Regions from separate parts of the Cyclobacterium sediminis genome, predicted to be linked through region 1. Evidence: riboswitches for the same ligand, from Rfam matches in the RefSeq annotation. Region 1 holds a riboswitch; each other region holds the start of a gene.

Region 1 (6,830 bases):
CAGCTTGATCAATGGCTTTTAACAAATCCCCTACAGCCTGATCTAAGGCTGTACAATGGGCATAATAGTTGGCCAATACATTCCTTGCACTATCTTGAAATTCTTCAGGGACATTTGGCCTTACACTTAATGCTGAAGGCTCATACATTTCCCTGTATGCTTGCGGGGCAGTATGGTAAGGGTCATGAGGAGGCCCCCAAGACAATACCAATAAAAAAGGGTTGTCTTTATTTTTATTAATATAACTGATGGCACTGTCAGTTTGAGAAAAAGCATCATACCCTTCCCAGAAATGCTTTTGATTTTCTTCATCAAAATAATAGGAGTTGTTATAATTGTGGGTTACTTCTCTCACTTTCCAATAATCAAACCCCTGCCTTCTTTCTTTAGGAACAGGTTTATTTCTAGCACTAAAAGGTTCCTCCCCTCTCGCATGACCATTTAAATGCCATTTGCCAATATAGCCTGTCTGGTAGCCTGCTTCTTTATAAATCTTTGCAATCGTGGCGGCTTCTGTTGGAAAAGGTTTGTCATTGTAAAAAACTCCATGGGTCAATGGATACTGACCTGAAATAAAACTCCCTCGCCAAGGTGCACATACAGCCATCACTGTAACAGCATTATGAAAAACAGTGCTTTCATTGGCTAAACTATCCAAGTTAGGCGTAATAACATCCTTATTCCCAAGAAATCCCACAGACTGCGCCCGCCATTGATCGGCTAAAACAAAAACAATATTCGGTGGGGATGAAGCTTCCTTGGCACTCAACTGTTCCGCTTCTTTTGGTTTACATGAAAAATTCAAAATAAAAAGGCAACCTAAAAGGAATAGGGTGAAAGATCTCATTACGTTAAGATTTGGGTATAAATTGAAATTTGATGAAAATTACACTAAATTAAATAAGCTACCCAAATAAAATGAGCATTTTACGTATAAGTTAAACATTTGAACTATTGGTAATTCAGGGCTTCATTTCCCTTGCAGCAGTCCCAAATCAAAATTTTTCTGAGCAACTTTCCTTTCTGGTTCAATTTCATCAAATACATCTTTTCTCAAATCGCTTTGACTTTTCTTTTTATGCCATTGTTCATCCGCATACAAAATAACCCCCGCCTCATGAGTATCAAGCAAGTGGTCATAAGCTCCTCTTTTCGCCAGCAGTTTCACAAGAATAGGGGCCATTTCTATCATGACAAACAGAAGCATTATCATTAAGTTAGCCCAATAAACAGCATTGTTTGCATTGGTAAGGCTATCTAAGGCATGTATACGTGCAGCCAGCCCATTATTGGATACCACTGAAAGCATTTGATGGTCCAATTCTAATTTCATTTGATCATTAAGTTGATCTATTTCCAACAGAATCGCTTGAATTTTCTCTCTGTTTAAAGCTTGAGTTTGCAACAAGTCCTGCTGGGCCTGATCCAATTGTTCTTCCTTTTTTTCAGCATTAATGCCAATACCGGCTCTGCCGGTGGTTCCATCCGTCTTTACACCAAATCGTTCATTGTCATATTCAAGCTGTTTCTCGTTTCTGTAGTTCTCCTTACTTTTAATTTCAGCATTTAATCCATCAATTTGACCTTGCAGTTGTTGAATTTCAGGGTAACCGGCTTTAATTTGATTCTTACTTTCTTGTATTGTTTCCAAACGTTGCCGATCTAATTCCCGGTTGATCTCTTTTTCAAATATCTTCAACTCCAAAGGTTTGGCAATTACCAAGGCTATCAGTATTGCCAATATTAATCTAGGGATAGCTTGTTTAAATTCCAGACTGAATTTTTCCCGCTTTTTGAGGGTGGAAACTATGTACCTATCCAGATTAAAAATCATCAACATCCACAAAATTCCAACCGCCAAAACAGGCCATATACTATCGAAAACAGTAAATAAAGCATAACCTACAGACAAGCCTGCAAACACAGCAGTAAACAAGACTGTTCCTCCTATACCAATAAATTGATGAATAGATCCCGGGCAGCGCTTAACCAATGGAAGGTATGCCCCAGAGCAAAATATTAGGAAGCGTTCTATTTTATTCATAGAGAAGAGTGCTTGTGTGGTTTTTTACCAGAAATACTATTCAAGTAGACTGCCAAAAAACATGATTTTATTTGAAATGTCGATAAAATTGAGACACAACTTATAACATCCTAATTTACAGCACATTAATCTATAAAATATAAGCTTTTTTCCACAAGTTATTTGTAGTCTTGCAGATAAATTATAGCTATTGATGGAGCAGAATAAAAAACTGTCCGCTTTGTTTGTCCGGTATCGTGACAATCAAATAATAAAATGATTTTAAAATCCACATAATTCAAGTATTTTAGACAATAAAATCTATAATCCAATATGAAAAATAATAATTTCGCTTTCTTAGCAGTTTTACTTTTTATTTCTACAACAGTTTTCGCCCAAGACCCTACTAGATTTAAAGGACAGGTGGAGAAGATCCACCAGGATAATCCTATTCAAGAAAATTTGAATGGTATCGTTTTTACGGGTAGTTCTACCATAAGAATGTGGAAAAGCCTGCAAGAAGACTTTCCGCAACACAATGTGATCAATGGAGGTTTTGGTGGTTCTCAGGCTAGTGATTTGCTATACTATATAGATGAACTTATACTGGAATATAAACCTTCTAAGGTTTTTATTTATGAAGGAGACAATGACATTTCATCAGGAAAGTCCGTTGAAGAAATTTTAATGACATTTAATCTGATTACAAGCAAAATACACGAAGCCTTGCCTGATACAGAAATCATTATCATAAGTCCTAAACCAAGTGTTGCTCGATGGAAGCTTGCGGATCAGTACCTGGAGCTGAATAAAAAGCTAAAAAAATTCACAAAGAGTGAAAAATACATGAAATATGCTGATTTATGGAAGCCTATGCTTAACAAAGACAAAGAGCCTATGGATGATATCTTTATTAAAGACAACCTTCACATGAATGAAAAAGGTTATGCTATATGGGCTAAAACCATTGAAAAATATTTATAAATAAGCTTTTCATATAAATGTAATACTGGAATAGCTGACTTATTCAGGTGTGTATACATTGAAATTTATTTTCCCTTTCCATTGAATTACCAGAGGATTCATCGGAAAGGGGATTATTTTTTACCACAGGTAAAACTTAGGCCCAAAGAACAAGCCTAAGCTAAAAAGTTAACCCCTATAAAAACGGGAGGGAATTTGGAAAATCGAATTACCCTTGTTTTCTTTGCAGTAAATTCAGGAAACTGATTTATAAAGAAGAGGCGAGAGATCAGGCTCTGTGAACCTCTGGCAACCTTCCAAACCAAGGAAAGGTGCCAATACCTGCCCAATATAGGGAACGATAAATTAGACTATATGACATTACACACAATCTCCACCATTACTTTTCTCGACTTATTTTGCTGTTCTTCAATTTTACTGGAGAAGGGTAAAAATCCATGTACCCACCTTTAGACAATTTTCTTTTATGAATTATAAAAATTTTGAAACCCAAGCTGTAAGGATTGCTAAATCCTCCTCAGATCAGAGAGAACATTCCGCACCTCTGTACCTAAGTTCTAGTTTTGTTTTTGACTCAGCAGAACAAGCCAGACAAATGTTTGCAGACGAAATTGAGGGAAATATTTATTCAAGGTATGCCAACCCCAACACCAGTGACTTGATAGAAAAAGTCTGTGCCGCAGAAGGCACTGAAAGTGGCATTACCACTGCCTCAGGGATGGCTGCAATGTTTGGAAGCATGGCTTCTTTACTAAGACAAGGTGACCATGTATTGGCTTCAAGATCATTGTTTGGTTCCACGCATCAACTGCTAACACGCGTATTTCCAAAATGGGGCATTTCACATACCTATGGAGACATTTCAGCTATCGACAGGTGGGAAGAACTGGTACAACCCAACACCAGAATGTTGTTTATAGAGACTCCATCTAACCCGGGCTTAGAGATAATAGACTTGGAATACATAGCCAATTTTGCCAATGCGCATAATTTGGTATTAGTGGTAGACAATTGTTTTGCTACCCCTTATTTGCAACAACCTGCAAAATGGGGAGCACATATAGTCACCCATAGCGCCACCAAATTTATAGATGGACAAGGAAGGGTCTTGGGGGGACTTATTTTAGGCAAGAAGGAATTGATCGATGAGGTTCAATTTTTTATGCGCCATACAGGACCATCATTGTCCCCATTCAATGCATGGATTTTAGCCAAAAGCATGGAGACTTTGGCAGTGAGAATGGACAGGCATTGCGAAAATGCCTTGAAAATTGCTCAGTATTTTGAAGGAAACAAAGAGGTGGAAGTAGTGAAATATCCATTCTTGGCTTCTCATCCTCAGTTTCATTTAGCAAAAAAACAAATGAAACATGGTGGAGGCATTATCACCCTGACTTTAAAGGGAGGGTTAAACCGAGCAAAAAAGTTTATTGACCAGTTGCAAATGATATCTGTTACTGCAAATCTAGGAGACACCCGCAGTATCATTACACATCCCGCTTCTACTACTCATAGCAAGCTTTCGGAGGAAGAAAGGGCAAATGTAGGAATATTGAATGGGCTGGTAAGGTTATCTGTAGGTTTGGAACATGTAGATGACATTATCTTGGACATTGAGAGGGCTTTAGAACAGTCTAAATAAAAAAATGGCATGATTACAAATGTTGGTGTTTGTAATCATGCCATTTGTCAAGGATTTATTATATCAATTATTCTTTCCCATCACCTGCAGCTTCTGAAATTTTCACCTCTTTTTCATTTTCCAATTGGGTGCTAACAACATAATATGGCCCGGTGATTACTTCCTGGTCTTCTACAAGTCCTTCTAAAATCTCAATGTTTTCAAAATCAGAAATACCGGTTTTTACTTCTTGTATCTGAGCTTTATCCCCGTTTTTCAAGAACACCAACTCTTTCATATTGCCTTTGCCTTCACCTTCTTCTATGGTCTGCCCTGCCCTTACAGTAACGGCAGCAAGAGGAATGGCCAATACCCCTACTTTTTTGTCTGTTATGATCTCAACACTGGCCGTCATTCCCGGACGGAACGGGAAAGGGTTTTCGTTTGAGACCAAATCTTTATAAGAATCGTTTAAAATTCGAATCCTAACTTCAAACTCGGTAACGGCATCCGTGCTTACTTTTTCGTTGGCTGAATTGGCAATGGCAGTTACTACCCCTGTAAATTTCTTACCTGTAGAAGCGTAGGAATCCACTTCTATCAGGGTGGTATCATTCATACTGATTCTCACAATGTCGTTTTCATTAACGTTTACTCTTACTTCCATTTTAGATAAATCCGCAATGCGAAGCATCTCCGTACCGGCCATTTGGGCAGTTCCTACCACACGCTCTCCCTTTTCAACCAACAAGTTGGAGACAATCCCATCAGTGGGGGAGTAAACATTCGTTAATCTTAAATTTTCTCCTGCTTCATCTACTGAAGCTTTGGCACTTTTGACTATAAATTCCGAAGCGATGACAGACTGCTTGGCTGCCTCAAGATCATTCTCAGCTGTAAGAAACTCTGCTTTGATTTGTTCAAAATCAGCATCTGAAATCACCTTGTCTTCATAAAGAGTTAAATTCCGCTCATAATTCAACTTAGATTGGTTGAATTGTGCTTCAGAGCGTTTCAAGCTAGCTTTTGACTGTGCTAAATTGGCCATTTGCTGGTTTAAATTGGCTTGAGCTCGATCTAATGCAGAGATAAAATTGTCAGGCCTGATTTTGACCAATAAATCGCCCAATTTCACTGAGTCTCCTTCATTGACATTCAATTCAATAATTTCACCGGCAACATCAGGACTCATTTTCACCTCTGTTTCGGGTTGTACTATTCCGGATGCACTCACTTTCTCCACAATGTCTTTTTTGCCAGCCTTACCGATCTGAACTTCTAAAGGCTTCTCTCCTCCTACCCAACCAGCTTGTTTTCCTACTATCATTCCTATTACCAAGAATGCCAATACTCCTAGTAATATGTATATTATCTTATTAGATTTTTTCTTTGCCATTATTTTGATCTATTAGAGGGTAAGGGGATTTCCTAAATAAAAATCCAAAACTTTAACACTAAACACATATTGATATTTTGCCGTAACCAGATCTGCTTCTGCATTGAATAAATTGTTTTGTGCAACCTGAAAGTCAACAGCATTGATAGCACCCACTTCAAATCGCTGCTTGGCCATCCTAAAAGACTCGCCCAATGCTTCCACTCTTATTAATGAGCTTTTATAAGATTGTTCTGCTGCATAAGCTGATGTATAGGCAGATTCAATATCCTGTCTCAAAAGATTTTTAGCTTCTATTTCCTGAATTTCACTCAATCTTTTCTGTACTCTTGCTCTTTGCAAACTTGCTTTGTTTCGGAAATTGGAAAAAACAGGAATGTTCAATCCAATGTTTGCAGATTGCGAGAGATTGTTTTCAAATTGTTGCAAAAGAGGGTCAGGAGTCATAAAAGTGCTTTGGTCTACATAATTTGAGAAAACGTTTGCGCTAAGGTTCAAACTTGGTGCAAAACTTCCCTTTGCTATTTTCACGCCATATTCTGCGCTCTTTACCGCCAATTCAGCCGCTTGAATCTCCGGCAATCTTCCTTCAGCAATTGAGTATACCTCAGCTACCCCTACCGTACCAATTTCTAATCCTTCCACTCCTACTTCTGGGATAATTATACCAAAGTTATCATCGAAAGGCAACTGTAAGGCCTGTGATAAATTTAACTTCGCAATTCTTAGATTGTTTTGCGCGTTGATGACTTCCAATTCATTGGTGGCACTTTGGGCCTCCAAGTCCAATTGATCTGCCATGGGCA
Region 2 (6,830 bases), on a different contig from region 1:
CTTCCTCCGTTTAGTTGGCAACCCTGAATTTGTAGTAAACCATTCTCTAATCCTTTCCTTAAATTAAAAAGCCTGCGGCTTTCCTCCTGCAAATCTTCTAGGCAGCGCTCAGCGGCTTTACCTAATCCTACAATTCCGGGCACATTTAGGGTTCCACTCCTACGGCCTCTTTCATGGCCGCCGCCCGTTATCTGGGCTTTTAATTTAATTTTAGGTAGCCCTTTCCTTATAAATAATGCTCCTACACCTTTTGGTGCATACATTTTATGACCTGAAAGTGCCAATCCATCCACTCCCAAACCCCTAACATCAACAGGGACCTTTCCAACGGTTTGTACTGCATCCGTTAAAAAGAGCGCCCCATGAGCTTTCGTTAGCGCTGCCATTTCTTTGATAGGGTGTAACTTTCCTGTTTCATTATTGGCCATCATGGCAACCACCATCAAGGTATTTTCTCTAAAACTTGACTTTAATTGGTCTAGAGAGATTTCCCCCTCAGCCCCTACAGGTAAACAGGTCAATTCAAATCCCTGGTCTGCCAAACTTTCCATCGTATCAAGTACAGCCTTGTGTTCTGTGGCGATGGTAATCAGGTGATTTTTTCCGGGGTCCGCCATCTGAGCCATGCCCTTTATTCCAAGGTTTAATGCTTCAGTGGCTCCACTCGTAAATATGATTTCATTTGCCTCTGCTCCAATTAATGTTGCCACTTGCTCTCTGGCAGTTTCCACGGCCTCTTCTGCCAACCAGCCATAAGGATGGTGGGTACTTGACGCATTGCCAAAAGTAGAGGTAAAGTAGGGTACTATGGCCTCTACCACCTCCGGAAAGCAAGGTGTGCTTGCATTGTAATCAAAATAAATGGGTAAATCCATCTACGAGGCTTTAATATACAGACTATTGTGCCAATTCTTCTGCCATTTTAATGGCTTGATAAGCATTTACAATCCCACCGGTTTGGCTCAAATCTCCAAAACCCACCAATTCTTCTTTTCCCGGTTGATGTACTTTGTCATCACCAACCTTATAAACAGAGCTTGTAAGAATTTTACGTACTTCTTTTGGTTTGAGGTCCGGATAGTAAGCAAGCAAAAGAGCTGCTACACCGGCCACTGTTGGGGCTGCCATGCTTGTACCACTATTGTTTTCATAACCTGAATCAGGAATGGTAGAATAAATATCTACCCCCGGTGCAAATAAGTCTACTCCTTCTTTACTAAAATTTGAAAAATCCGCTGCAAGATTTTCATCCTCTCTAGGTCCTGAAGCCCCTACTTCTATCCAAGCATCAGACACTCCTCTTTTGGCAAACCACCTGTTAGGGAAGTTATTTCCAGGAGTGACTTCCTTTGAGCTATTTCCTGCTGCGTGAATCAATAATACACCTTTCCTCTCTGCGTACTTGACTGCCTTGTCCACATATTTTTTACCGGGAGAATAAGATTTACCAAAGCTCATATTAATGACGTTTGCACCATTGTCTACCGCATATCTAATAGAGTTGGCAATATCCTTATCCCTTTCATCTCCATTCGGCACCGCCCTTATAGCCATGATCAATACATGGTCTGCTATCCCCTCAATTCCTAAATCATTTCCTCTGTTGGCTGCAATGATACCGGCAACATGAGTTCCATGGGAAGGATCAGGACCTGTTGGGTCATTGTTTCCATAATACTTTTCCTTGTAGTTATCCGGGTCATCCCCAACAATTCCTCTAGGATCAAAGTCTGTATTGTAAGCATACTTAGCCTGCACTTCAAAATGCTTGACGGCTTTACCCAATTCTGCAAGGATGGTATTAATACTTGCGTCTTCAAGCCTTATCATGCCAAACATTTGATTAAGCATGTCAATGGCCGCAGTAATTTTTTCATCATCTGACTCAAAATTTGCCAAGTCCTCAAGACTAAAATCTGTTACTTCAAATTCTTCCTTCACCAAATCTGCCATGTTTGAGAAACCTTCCATCATGTTATTGTACATGTTGTAATTTGATGCTGCTTTATCTTTGGCCTCTTCAAAGTTTTTACTGACTTTTTCCCAATATTCAAACTCATCCCTGTTCTTTCGCTTCACATCTTCCTTATCCAAGTCTCCGTAAATGGCCTTTAACCTTACGTATTCTCTAGTCAATTCATGAGAATCATTGTCTACCTGCGAACCATCGGCTCCTCCAATAAAATTCCAGCCATGTACATCATCTACATAGCCGTTATTATCATCATCAATACCATTTCCGGCAATTTCATCCTCATTGATCCATATTTTACCCTGAAGATCTTCATGATCTATGTCGATTCCGGAATCAATAACCGCTACCACGATTGTAGTTTTTGGAGATTTCCCCTGTAGTAATTTTTCATAGGCTTTTTCTGTACCGGTACCCATAATCCCATCATCTATAGGATCCAGTAAAAACCAGTTATCAGGCGTTTTAAGGCTATCTTTTAAATAGACCTCACCTGAAAATGCATAAATAGACCCATAACCACTGAGAAAAATTCCCAGTAAAAATGCACAAAAACACGTTTTGAAATTTCTTTCCATAGAATTTGAAATGTATATATAAATTTAAAAGGCATGCTTTACGATCACCCGCTCTAAAAACCAAGAATGTAAGGTACCAAAGATTAAGTTTGTTACAAATTTCAAAAACTTTTACGGTAAGATTATCCTTTTGTTGGTTTATTTTGAAGCTGGACATTAAAACCTGCCCATTTACTTGACAATACATGCAACGAAATAAACCTAGAACCGTTTGTTAAAAAACTTTAAAACAAGTCAGATAACAGAGTTAAAATTATTATCAACTTCTTATTATTTATTTGAATAAATGGAAGGAAGCATTTCCAACACATTGAGTCATTTGATAAATTGTTTTTCTTTTAAATAATAGTACGGTAGTAAAAGCACTGCTAATTCACTGATTATTTGACTTGTTTGCATTTAAAAAGAAAAAATCATTGACAACTATTGGAAAATTTGACAATGTGGCTTTATTTTGTACAATCCTTTTACTTTTTCTGAAGTAGTTAGGATTTATATAGAAGAGGCAAGAGACAGGCTCGTTGACCCTCTGGCAACCTGGAAAATCCAAGGTGCCAATTCCTGCCAGATGAAATTGGTTACATCTGGGAATATAAATTCAAAACTTATATATGAGCTCCATACACCATTCAATAAAGGATAGAAACCCCAGAAGCTTTCAACAGACATTTTATTTCTATTTTAATAGAAATACTAATCGGCACAATGGTGTTTGGTGTATACTGGCATTTCTTCATGATAAACTTAATCAGAATTGATAACAAACCTAAAACATAAAAAACATGTCTAAAAATTATCGTTTCGAAACATTGCAAGTCCACGGTGGACAAGAAGCAGACCCATCTACCAATTCTAGAGCTGTTCCTATTTATCAAACCACCTCTTATGTATTCAATTCTGCAGAACATGGTGCCAATTTATTTGCCTTAAAAGAATTTGGAAACATCTATACCAGGATAATGAACCCAACCTCAGATGTATTTGAGAAAAGGGTGGCAGCATTAGAAGGTGGTGTTGCAGCAGTGGCTACAGCTTCTGGCCAAGCCGCACAATTTTTAGCTTTAAACAACTTCCTAAGCGTAGGCGATAACTTTGTTACCTCTCCATTTCTTTATGGCGGATCTTACAATCAATTTAAGGTTTCTTTTAAAAGAATAGGTATTGAAGCCAGATTTGCTAAATCCGACAAGGCAGATGATCTGGCTGCAGAAATCAATGATAAAACCAAAGCCATCTATGTGGAGACAATTGGAAACCCTGAATTCAACGTTCCGGATTTTGAAGCAATTGCTGCATTGGCTAAAAAACATGATATTCCTTTAGTAGTTGACAATACCTTTGGTGCCGGAGGATATCTATGTCAGCCCATCAAGCATGGTGCTAATATTGTAACCTCTTCTGCAACCAAATGGATAGGTGGCCATGGTACTTCTATTGGTGGCATAATCGTAGATGGAGGAAATTACAATTGGGGTAATGGTAAATTTCCACAATTCTCTGAACCTTCTGAAGGATACCATGGACTTAATTTCTGGGAAACTTTTGGCGATAATAATCCCTTAGGCATGCCAAATATTGCCTTCGCTATCCGAGTAAGGGTAGAAGGTCTAAGAGATTTTGGTCCTGCCATCAGTCCATTCAACTCTTTCCAACTGCTTCAGGGATTAGAAACCCTTTCTCTTCGTGTTCAAAGAACTGTAGATAATGCCTTGGAATTGGCGAAATGGTTGGAAGCACACCCTAAAGTGAAATCAGTTAATTACCCGGGCTTAACTAATAGCCCTTATCACGAAACGGCGAAAAAATACCTTACGAATGGATTTGGGGGAGTCTTAAGCTTTGAAATTGTAGGGGAAAAAGAAACAGCTTCCAATTTTATTAATAATCTGGAATTAATCTCACATGTGGCCAATGTAGGTGATGCCAAAACTTTGATCATTCAACCTTCAGCCACTACTCATCAGCAACTTTCTGATGACGCCCAATTAGCCGCCGGGGTAACGCCAACATTGTTAAGACTTTCTTCAGGTATAGAACACATTGAAGATGTGAAAGCCGACCTATCGGCCGCTTTCGACAAAATTTAAAATTATTAAAATGAACCTTCAATCGCCGCATTTGACTATTGAAATGACCCAGGAGATTTTCTATTGCCAGGAAGCATTACTTTTGGAGTCCGGAGAATCAATTCCGGAGTTTCAATTGAGTTTTACGACCCAAGGCCAATTAAACGCAAACAAAGACAATGTTATTTGGGTCCTGCATGCCTTAACCGGTGATGCCAACCCTCATGAATGGTGGTCAGGATTAATTGGAGAGGACAAGTTTTTTGATCCTTCCAAATATTTCATTGTCTGTGCCAATTTTCTTGGTTCCTGTTATGGCTCTACCCAACCTTTAAGCAATAACCCTAAAAGTGGGGATCCTTATTATTATGACTTTCCCAATATTACCACGAGGGATATTGCAGCGGGATTGGATAAATTAAGAATACACCTGGGATTGGAAAAAATCAATACGGTAATTGGAGGTTCTTTAGGTGGTCAAGTAGGTTTAGAATGGGCAGTTTCATTAGGAGACAAGCTTGAGAATGCCATAATCGTGGCTTCCAATGCCAAGGCTTCTCCTTGGATTATTGGTTTTAATGAAACCCAAAGGATGGCCATAGAATCGGATAGCTCTTGGGGAAAACCACATCCTGAAGCTGGCAAGAAAGGCCTGGAAACAGCTAGGGCCATAGGCATGTTGAGTTATAGACATCCCATGACTTTCCTGCAAAACCAAAGCGAAACAGAGGAGAAAAGGGATGATTTTAAAATAAGCAGTTACCTAAGGTACCAAGGGCTAAAATTGGCCAATCGATTTAATGCGCTGTCTTATTGGATTCTATCCAAAGCCATGGACAGCCACGACATCGGAAGAAGGCGAGGTGGAACACCCGTTGCCCTTTCAAAAATTAAATGTAAAGTACTTTCAATTGGAGTTGATACGGATATCTTATTTACAAGTGAAGAATCCAGATATATCAGCAAACATGTACCAAAAGGAACCTACAGGGAAATATCCTCAATATATGGGCATGATGCCTTCCTTATAGAATACGAGCAATTGCAATACATTTTAAAATCATTTTACTTAGAAAATAACGGTTAGTCAAAGATTCACTTGGAATGATCTCATACACCAGGATAAAGGAAACATGTCTCTACGTAGATGATTTAGATCTAGCTGAAAGGTTTTATCATCAAATATTAGAAATGCCATTAATTTCTAAAGAGGATCAGAGACATGTTTTTTTCAGATGTGGAGACAGTGTCTTGCTTTGCTTCTTACCTGAAATAACTAAGCATGACAGCAATTTGCCGCCACATTTTGCCTATGGCAAGCAGCACATTGCTTTTGAAGTGGAACATAAAGATTATTTAGAGATTAAGAAAAAATTAAGTGACAAGGGTATAACCATTACCCATCAACAGGAATGGAAAAAAGACATCAGCAGTTTTTATTTTGAAGATCCTTTCGGACATGTCTTAGAGATTGTCCCTACAGGCATGTGGGACTAATATTTTTTGCTAATTTCAATTAATGCCAACTTTTTAATACAAACTCCATATTATTTTAATGATAAATTTTATTGAAGGGTTGTGGATTGCATTAACTTTTAGAATATTGCAATAAAAACAATAACTACAATTAGATGTCAAAATATTTTCTATTGATTATAGGCATATGTGCATGCCTTTTTTCTTGCACCAACCAAAGTATGGAGTTTAATAACAACCAAGTAATCGCCCACAGAGGGGCTTGGAAAACTAGCCCTCATCCTCAAAATTCTCTGGCTTCACTGCAGGAGGCTTTTGACTTGGGCTGCACCGGATCAGAGTTCGATGTCTGGATGACTTCAGACGGAATCCTGGTAGTAAACCATGATGCAGACCACCATGGAATGGAAATAGAGGAAACCACCTATGCTGAGCTTTTGGAAAAACCTTTGCCTAATGGGGAAAAAATTCCTACCGTAGAAGAGTATTTAACCTATGGTATGAAACAGAATAAAACCAAGCTCATCTTTGAGATAAAGCCTTCGAGAGTATCTAAAGAAAGAGGAATTGAATTGGCAGAAAAATCTGTCGCCATTGTTAAAAAATTAGGCGCTGAAAAATGGGTAGATTATATCACTTTTGGTTATGAAATGGGACTAAAAGTTATCTCTTTGGACCCCGAGGCAAATGTAGCCTACCTTACGGGTGACAAAACGCCCCAAGAGCTAAAAGATGACG
Region 3 (6,830 bases), on a different contig from region 1:
TTCACCTCCTGCTTGGCTGCATGAACTTCCCTTAACTTTTGGTAGGTGGCTTTGATTTCCTGTTTATAGGCGTCTTTGGTTTCTTTGCTGATGGCCTCCCCTGCCACAGGAACTGACTTGGAAGCATCTGCCACATGGACAACGATGCCACTGTAAACCGGATCGATCTTCACGGCAGTGTGAATCCTGGAAGTAGTTGCTCCACCTATCAGCAATGGAATATCCAAACCTCTTCTTTCCATTTCTGATGCCACGTTGACCATTTCATCCAAGGAAGGGGTAATCAAGCCACTCAGGCCGATTATATGGGCATCATTGTCCAAAGCTTCCTGAATAATTCGTTCCGTTTCAACCATCACCCCCAAGTCTATGATCTTGTAAGAATTACAGGCCAATACCACTCCTACTATGTTTTTACCAATGTCATGCACATCTCCTTTTACCGTTGCCAGTAAAATTCGCTTCACATTGTCTTCTTGCTCTCCTGTAGTCTCGTTGGTGCCCGGTAGGGGCATAAAGGGCTCGAGGTAGGCCACCGCTTTTTTCATTACCCGGGCACTTTTCACTACCTGAGGCAAAAACATTTTTCCTTCCCCAAAAAGATCTCCAACAACATTCATCCCATCCATCAGTGGGCCCTCAATTACCTTCAAGGCATCTATTAATTGCAGTCTCGCCTCCTCTGTATCCTCGATGATATAATCCAATACTCCTTTGACCAGGGCATGTTGAATTCTCTTCTCTACGGGCAGGCTTCTCCAGGCTTCATCTGCTTTGCCTTTCTTTCCCTGGGATTTTACGGAGTCTGCAAAATCCAGTAATCGCTCCGTTGCATCTTCACGTTTGTTCCACATTACATCCTCCACTCTTTCTAGCAGGTCTTTGGGGATGTCGTCATATATCTCCAACATGGAAGGATTGACGATACCCATATCCATGCCATGCTGTATGGCATGATACAAGAATACTGCATGCATGGCTTCTCTTACCGGATTATTGCCCCTAAAAGAGAAAGAGACATTACTAACCCCTCCACTAACTTTTGCTCCGGGAAGGTTTTCTTTGATCCATTTGGTGGCTTTGAAAAAGTCCACTGCATTGTTTTTATGTTCGTCCATTCCGGTGGCCACCGGAAATATATTTGGGTCGAAAATAATGTCTTGTGGATTAAAGTTTATTTTATCCGTGAGCAAGTCGTAGGATCTTTTACAAATATCGATACGTCTTTGGTAGGTGTCTGCTTGCCCTTTTTCATCAAAGGCCATGACTACCACAGCCGCACCAAACTTTTTAATGGTTTTGGCTTGAAACAAAAATTCTTCCTCCCCATTTTTCAGACTGATGGAGTTGACAATTCCTTTGCCTTGAATACATTTAAGTCCAGCCAAAATAATTTTCCATTTGGAACTGTCGACCATCACGGGTATCCTGCTTATTTCGGGTTCGGATGCCACCAGATTCAGGAATTTAACCATGGCTGCTTCTCCATCAAGCATGGCCTCATCCATGCAGACATCCAGAATTTGTGCCCCTCCTCGCACTTGGTCCAAAGCTACTTCCAGGGCTTCATCATAGTTGTCATTCAATACTAATCTTGCAAACTTCTTAGAGCCTGTGACATTGGTACGCTCACCAATATTCACAAAATTTAAGGATTCATTAAAAATCAGTGGCTCTAACCCTGATAATTGCAAGGTGGATATTTTAGTAGGTTTACTCATTAAATTAATCTTCTTCCGTTAAAACGTGCTGATTTCTGGGTGGGTATTTACTCGCAGAAGCTGCCAAAGCAGCAATATGTTCCGGGGTTGTTCCGCAACAACCGCCTACTATATTGACCCAGCCTTCTTTTAAAAACAGGTTTACTTCTTTATCCATTTCTTCCGGACCCTGATCGTATTCTCCAAACTCATTGGGAAGACCTGCATTGGGGTAAACACTTACATGGAAAGGTGATTTGTCTGACAAGACCTTTAGATAGGGTCTAAGCTCTGCTGCGCCCAAAGCACAATTTAAGCCTACACTTAGTAAAGGAACATGAGCGATAGATATTAAGAATGCCTCGGTGGTTTGTCCTGAGAGGGTTCTTCCCGAAGCATCAGTGATGGTTCCCGAGACCATTATGGGAATGCCTCCTTCGGAAGGTTCCAAAGGTAATCCTCGCTTTTCATAAACTTCCTGAATGGCAAAGATAGCTGCTTTAGCGTTTAAGGTATCAAATACTGTTTCTACCAATAAAGTGTCTACACCTCCATCCAATAGGCCTTCTACCTGCTCAGCGTATGCACTTACCAATTGGTCAAAGCTTACAGCTCGAAATCCCGGGTCATTTACATCCGGAGAAAGGGAGGCAGTTCTGTTGGTTGGCCCAATCGCTCCAGCGACAAATCTTGGTTTGTCGGGTTCGTTGGCAGAGAATTCGTCTGCCACCTCTCGGGCGATCTTGGCAGACTCAAAATTGAGTTGATAAGCCAGTTCAGCAAGTCCATAGTCTTCTTGGGCAATGGTGGTACTGCTAAAAGTATTGGTTTCAACAATGTCTGCACCCGCTTCAAAATAGGCCTTATGTATAGCTTTGATGATGTCCGGCCGTGTCAAAGATAGCAAGTCATTGTTACCTTTTAATGATTTTTTGACAGTGGCAAGCTCTTGATTTCTAAAATCCTCCTCCTTAAGCCCATACCTTTGAATCATGGTACCCATAGCACCATCCAATATCAAAATGCGCTTTTGTAATTGTTGAAGTAATAAGTTGGTTCTGTTTGCCATGTGAATCGTATATTAAAATAAAAAAGCTTATACGAGCATGAACCGATGTAAAACTAGAGCATATTTCTAACTTTTGCGGCTCATCTTTATCCGGCATTTCCGGAACGGGAATTAGCACCTTGTCAACTCAGGTTGCTAAGACATCATAGGGCCCTACCCTCAGTCTTTCTCGATAAGCGATTCAAAAGTAACATGAATTCAGTAAATAAGTTCTTTTTTTTGTGAAAATCTTTAATAACCTATAGAGATATAGGGTTTAACAAATGCATCCAACCAGATAAATTGAACAAATAGGAGAAATCAATAACTATAATTTCTGAAATCAAATTTGCCTCATGACTTTTTGAAACAAATAAATTTTGGATGTACTCCTACTATTCTTTAATATAAACTGCTCAAATATAATGTACTTCCCTCCCATCAAACTTAAAATCTCAAGCAGGAGGATGGAACCTTTAGGGCCTAATTCCAAGACCAATTTGAAAATAGGGTCCGGCCATATAACTGCTCATATTCAAATCCCCAAATTTGTACTTATTCAATGGCTGTTCGTATCCTGCATGGGCCGAGGAAACCACCCTAAACATCTTTTTAAAGACCGGGATGGCGTAAGCCACCATCACCTCGGTTTTTGCCATTAAGCCACTGCTTTTCAAGTAGCCATCGTAATCCGGTTCTTCAAATAAAGCAGGAAAATCCGGCTTGTTATCCTTAGAAAGAGTATATCGTACATTGCCATATCCCAAGCCTGCCAACACCCCAAGCTCAAGGTTTCTCATTTTATAAAGCTGATAGCCATAGTTACCGTATAACCTCACACTGTTTAAGGTGTGGTCTTGATTTTCACTGGCTCTTCCGGAATTGGCTATATTGAAAACATCAAATGAATACAACCATCTTCGATTTCCTCCAATGATCTTCATGCCAAAATTATTTGGCTGGTCTTTAAAAGGCATCAAGCCATTGTTGGCCAAGTAATCATTTAGCATGTCGGGCTTTGTAAAGTTATAGCCATAAAAAAAATGGGCACCAATTCCTGCATCAGGAAAAAACAGGTTTTTGTCAGGCATTGACAAACCTGCGCCCAACCGAAAAAAGGCTCCGCTTTGTAGGTTATCGAATGTGACGTTGTTCATTCCCCAAGCCCCTTCAAAAGGGCTAAAGGAATAGCCAAACTTTCCCAAAATCCCAACCGTTTCTTCAAGCCCGGGAAGGCTAAAATCATATCCAAACTGGAAACCTATTTCAGTTAAAAAGCCGCCAAAATTTTGCGTACCCTTTTGGATGTTACGTTCCCTCAAAATAAAACCCTGTGCAGGTTGCTGTAAAAATGCGCTAAAATCTTCAACATTTCTCTGATCTTTTAGCATTTCAAAATTTACATACCCTGCACCTAAAGACATATAATGGATAAGATGGAAGTTACTTTCCTGGGTAAGCGCATAGCCAACGTTCATGTAAAACCGGGTACTCCTATTGTCTATAACATAATCTCTGTAATAGGAATTTGCACCGGTATTTTGATAGAGTTCAAACCCCAATATAAAATCAGACAATCTGTATTGATAACCTACTCCCAGGGTGGTATATCCTCCTCTCAGGTTTGAAATGCCTTTGTCAGCAAGCATCTCGTTGAATTCTCTGATATTTGCTCCCGAGGTACCGGCCAATACATAAATGGTAGACCGTTCAGAAACATCGCCTTGGGCATGTAGATTAAAGGCTATCCCCAACCAAAGGGGTATGTATAAAATCCATCTCATAGGTCTAATTAAAGATGCAAAGATATAATTTTAGCTGGGGAATCTTGTTACCGTTTAACCATAAAAATCTATATGATATCAGAGATAATTAATTATTTTGCCGTATAAATTCTCAGGAGTAAATGGTTTGGAAACGTAATCGTCCATACCTGAAGCTTCAAGCTCATCCTTCACTTCCAGTAAAGAGGCGGCTGTGAGGGCTATAATGGGAACATTTCTTTTCTCAACCAGATCAAGTTTACGAATAATTTTTGCCACTTCAAAACCATCCATTTCGGGCATTTGCAGATCGAGTAGTACCAAATCGAAATCGTTTTTGATAAAGCAATCCAAGGCTATCTTTCCATTATCAGCAAATTTTATTTCTCCCACACCCCATTTGGATAGGTATTTTCTTAATAAAACTTGGTTTACAAGGTTGTCTTCAGCCACCAGTATTCTTTTGTCTCCAAGGTGATCGTCTTTTACCACTTCCTTTGTTTTGGACTTGCGCATGGACTCTTCCTGCACTTGAAACCTTATTTCAAACCAAAAAGTGGACCCTTCACCCAACTTGGACTCCAGATGAATGTCTGTACCAAATAATTTGGTAAGCTTTTTCACTATAGCCAGACCTAAACCCGTACCTCCATATTTCCTGGTGGTATCTGAACTTGCCTGGGTAAAAGCATCAAAAATACTATCTACCTTACTTGGGGCAACCCCTATTCCCGAATCTTTTACTGTAAACCGTAAGTTTACATGATCTTCTTCCTTTTCTACCAGTTCTAATATTATTTTAATAAATCCCTTGTCTGTAAACTTAATCGCATTACTAATCAGGTTATTCAAAATCTGAGCAATTCGCACGGGATCCCCAATAAGGGTGTTGGGAATAGAAAAGTCAGGCTCATAAATAATTTCCAAAGCCTTGTCTCGGGTTTGGTAACTGTAAGAATGAATAATCCTATTGATTAAATTCTTGGGCTCAAAAGGTACTCGCTCTAAAATCAGTTTTCCGGAATCTATTTTATTAAAGTCTAGAATATCATTAATTAACCCCAGGAGATTTTCTGCAGAAAATTGTAAAGTTCTCAAATTTTCCAATTGATCCTCTCGAGGTTTGTCTTCAATCAAAAGATGTGAAAGCCCGATCACCGCATTCATTGGTGTCCTTATTTCGTGGCTCATTACGGATAAAAATTGACTCTTTGCATTCAAAGCAGCCTCAGCTTTTTCTTTGGCCTTGTATAGCTCATTCTGGGTTTCTTTTAATTTTGTAATGTCTCTGGCGATCCCTGTGTAATACCTGATTTCATTCTTCTCATCTCTGATAACCTTACCGCTGGAGCTAAAAATCCGGTAATGCCCTTGCCTATGCCTTAATCTAAACTCGAATATAGGGTGTTCCTCGAAATAATTAATAGAACTTGCATTCCCCTCCTGCAATACTTGGGCATCCTCAGGATGAAGGTAATCTGTAAAGTCACCGCTTGTAAATTCATAGGTCTCGTAGCCTAAAAACTGCTTGATATTTGGGGAGACATAACTAAGTTCTAATTGTGCAGTGATGGAAAATATGATTTCAGTAGACTCTTCTACCAGGCTTCTGTACTTTATTTCGCTCTTTTTCAGCTCTTTTTTGGCTACATACTCTTCTGATATATCCCTTACAATCCCTAAAATATATTCCAATTGGTCATTTTTAAAGATGGGTTTGGCCGTTAACTCATAGATTCTCCCAAGGTAGTTTAGGGTATCAGAAAGGGTTTTTTTCTTGTTCACCGCATTGGTAACAAGTGGCTCTACCACTTTGCGCGTCACGGTATGTACATCTGAAATTTTCCTTCCTTCAAAATAAGATTTACCAAAACCCCAGTTGTCGAAATTTAGACCTTCGGCCACCAAGTACCTTAAATTTTTATCAATTAAAAATACATTGGTATAAGGAATATTGGACGCAAGCACCCGGTACCTGTCTTGAATTTTTTCAATTTCAAGCCTGTCGTTTTTTCTATCGGTAACATCATGAAACAAGCCTTCAAAAAGCACCACATTTCCATCGTTGTCAAATTTGGGACGAATTTTATCCTCCACCCATTTATAATTACCCTCAGCAGTTAAAAACCTATACTCCCTACTGTATTGCTTCTTTTCTCCCTGTAGGAGTTCTTTTTCAAAAGTGCAACGATCATCTGGGTGAATAAAGTCTTTTAAACTTCGGGCTTCCTCCACCAGGTTTTCTGAAAGGTATCCAAACTGATTAATGTTTTCTGTAATATAGGAGATTTTGAAGCCTTCATTCGGCTCAACTTCAAA

What was found. Region 1 has a riboswitch for S-adenosylmethionine ahead of ACYVHJ_RS17370 (trans-sulfuration enzyme family protein). Riboswitches for the same ligand answer to the same signal wherever they lie in the genome.
Region 2: linked by a shared signal. The riboswitch ahead of ACYVHJ_RS22595 (O-acetylhomoserine aminocarboxypropyltransferase/cysteine synthase family protein) and the one ahead of ACYVHJ_RS17370 (trans-sulfuration enzyme family protein) in region 1 are both predicted to bind S-adenosylmethionine.
Region 3: linked by a shared signal. The riboswitch ahead of ACYVHJ_RS01000 (homocysteine S-methyltransferase family protein) and the one ahead of ACYVHJ_RS17370 (trans-sulfuration enzyme family protein) in region 1 are both predicted to bind S-adenosylmethionine.

What each region holds. Positions count from the first base shown of each region.
Region 1 covers NZ_BAAGVC010000021.1:19,335-26,164, forward strand. The annotation lists gene ACYVHJ_RS17355 (sulfatase family protein) at 1-847, opposite strand, end outside; gene ACYVHJ_RS17360 (DUF4407 domain-containing protein) at 971-2,044, opposite strand; gene ACYVHJ_RS17365 (SGNH/GDSL hydrolase family protein) at 2,357-3,007, shown strand; SAM riboswitch class I at 3,252-3,354, shown strand; gene ACYVHJ_RS17370 (trans-sulfuration enzyme family protein) at 3,474-4,649, shown strand; gene ACYVHJ_RS17375 (efflux RND transporter periplasmic adaptor subunit) at 4,717-6,024, opposite strand; gene ACYVHJ_RS17380 (TolC family protein) at 6,037-6,830, opposite strand, start outside.
Region 2 covers NZ_BAAGVC010000044.1:108,764-115,593, reverse strand. The annotation lists gene ACYVHJ_RS22605 (cysteine desulfurase family protein) at 1-875, opposite strand, end outside; gene ACYVHJ_RS22600 (S8 family peptidase) at 898-2,550, opposite strand; SAM riboswitch class I at 3,040-3,149, shown strand; gene ACYVHJ_RS22595 (O-acetylhomoserine aminocarboxypropyltransferase/cysteine synthase family protein) at 3,333-4,637, shown strand; gene ACYVHJ_RS22590 (homoserine O-acetyltransferase family protein) at 4,648-5,703, shown strand; gene ACYVHJ_RS22585 (VOC family protein) at 5,724-6,113, shown strand; gene ACYVHJ_RS22580 (glycerophosphodiester phosphodiesterase) at 6,248-6,830, shown strand, end outside.
Region 3 covers NZ_BAAGVC010000002.1:91,972-98,801, reverse strand. The annotation lists gene metH (methionine synthase) at 1-1,721, opposite strand, end outside; gene ACYVHJ_RS01000 (homocysteine S-methyltransferase family protein) at 1,726-2,769, opposite strand; SAM riboswitch class I at 2,847-2,948, opposite strand; gene ACYVHJ_RS00995 (hypothetical protein) at 3,225-4,532, opposite strand; gene ACYVHJ_RS00990 (PAS domain S-box protein) at 4,611-6,830, opposite strand, start outside.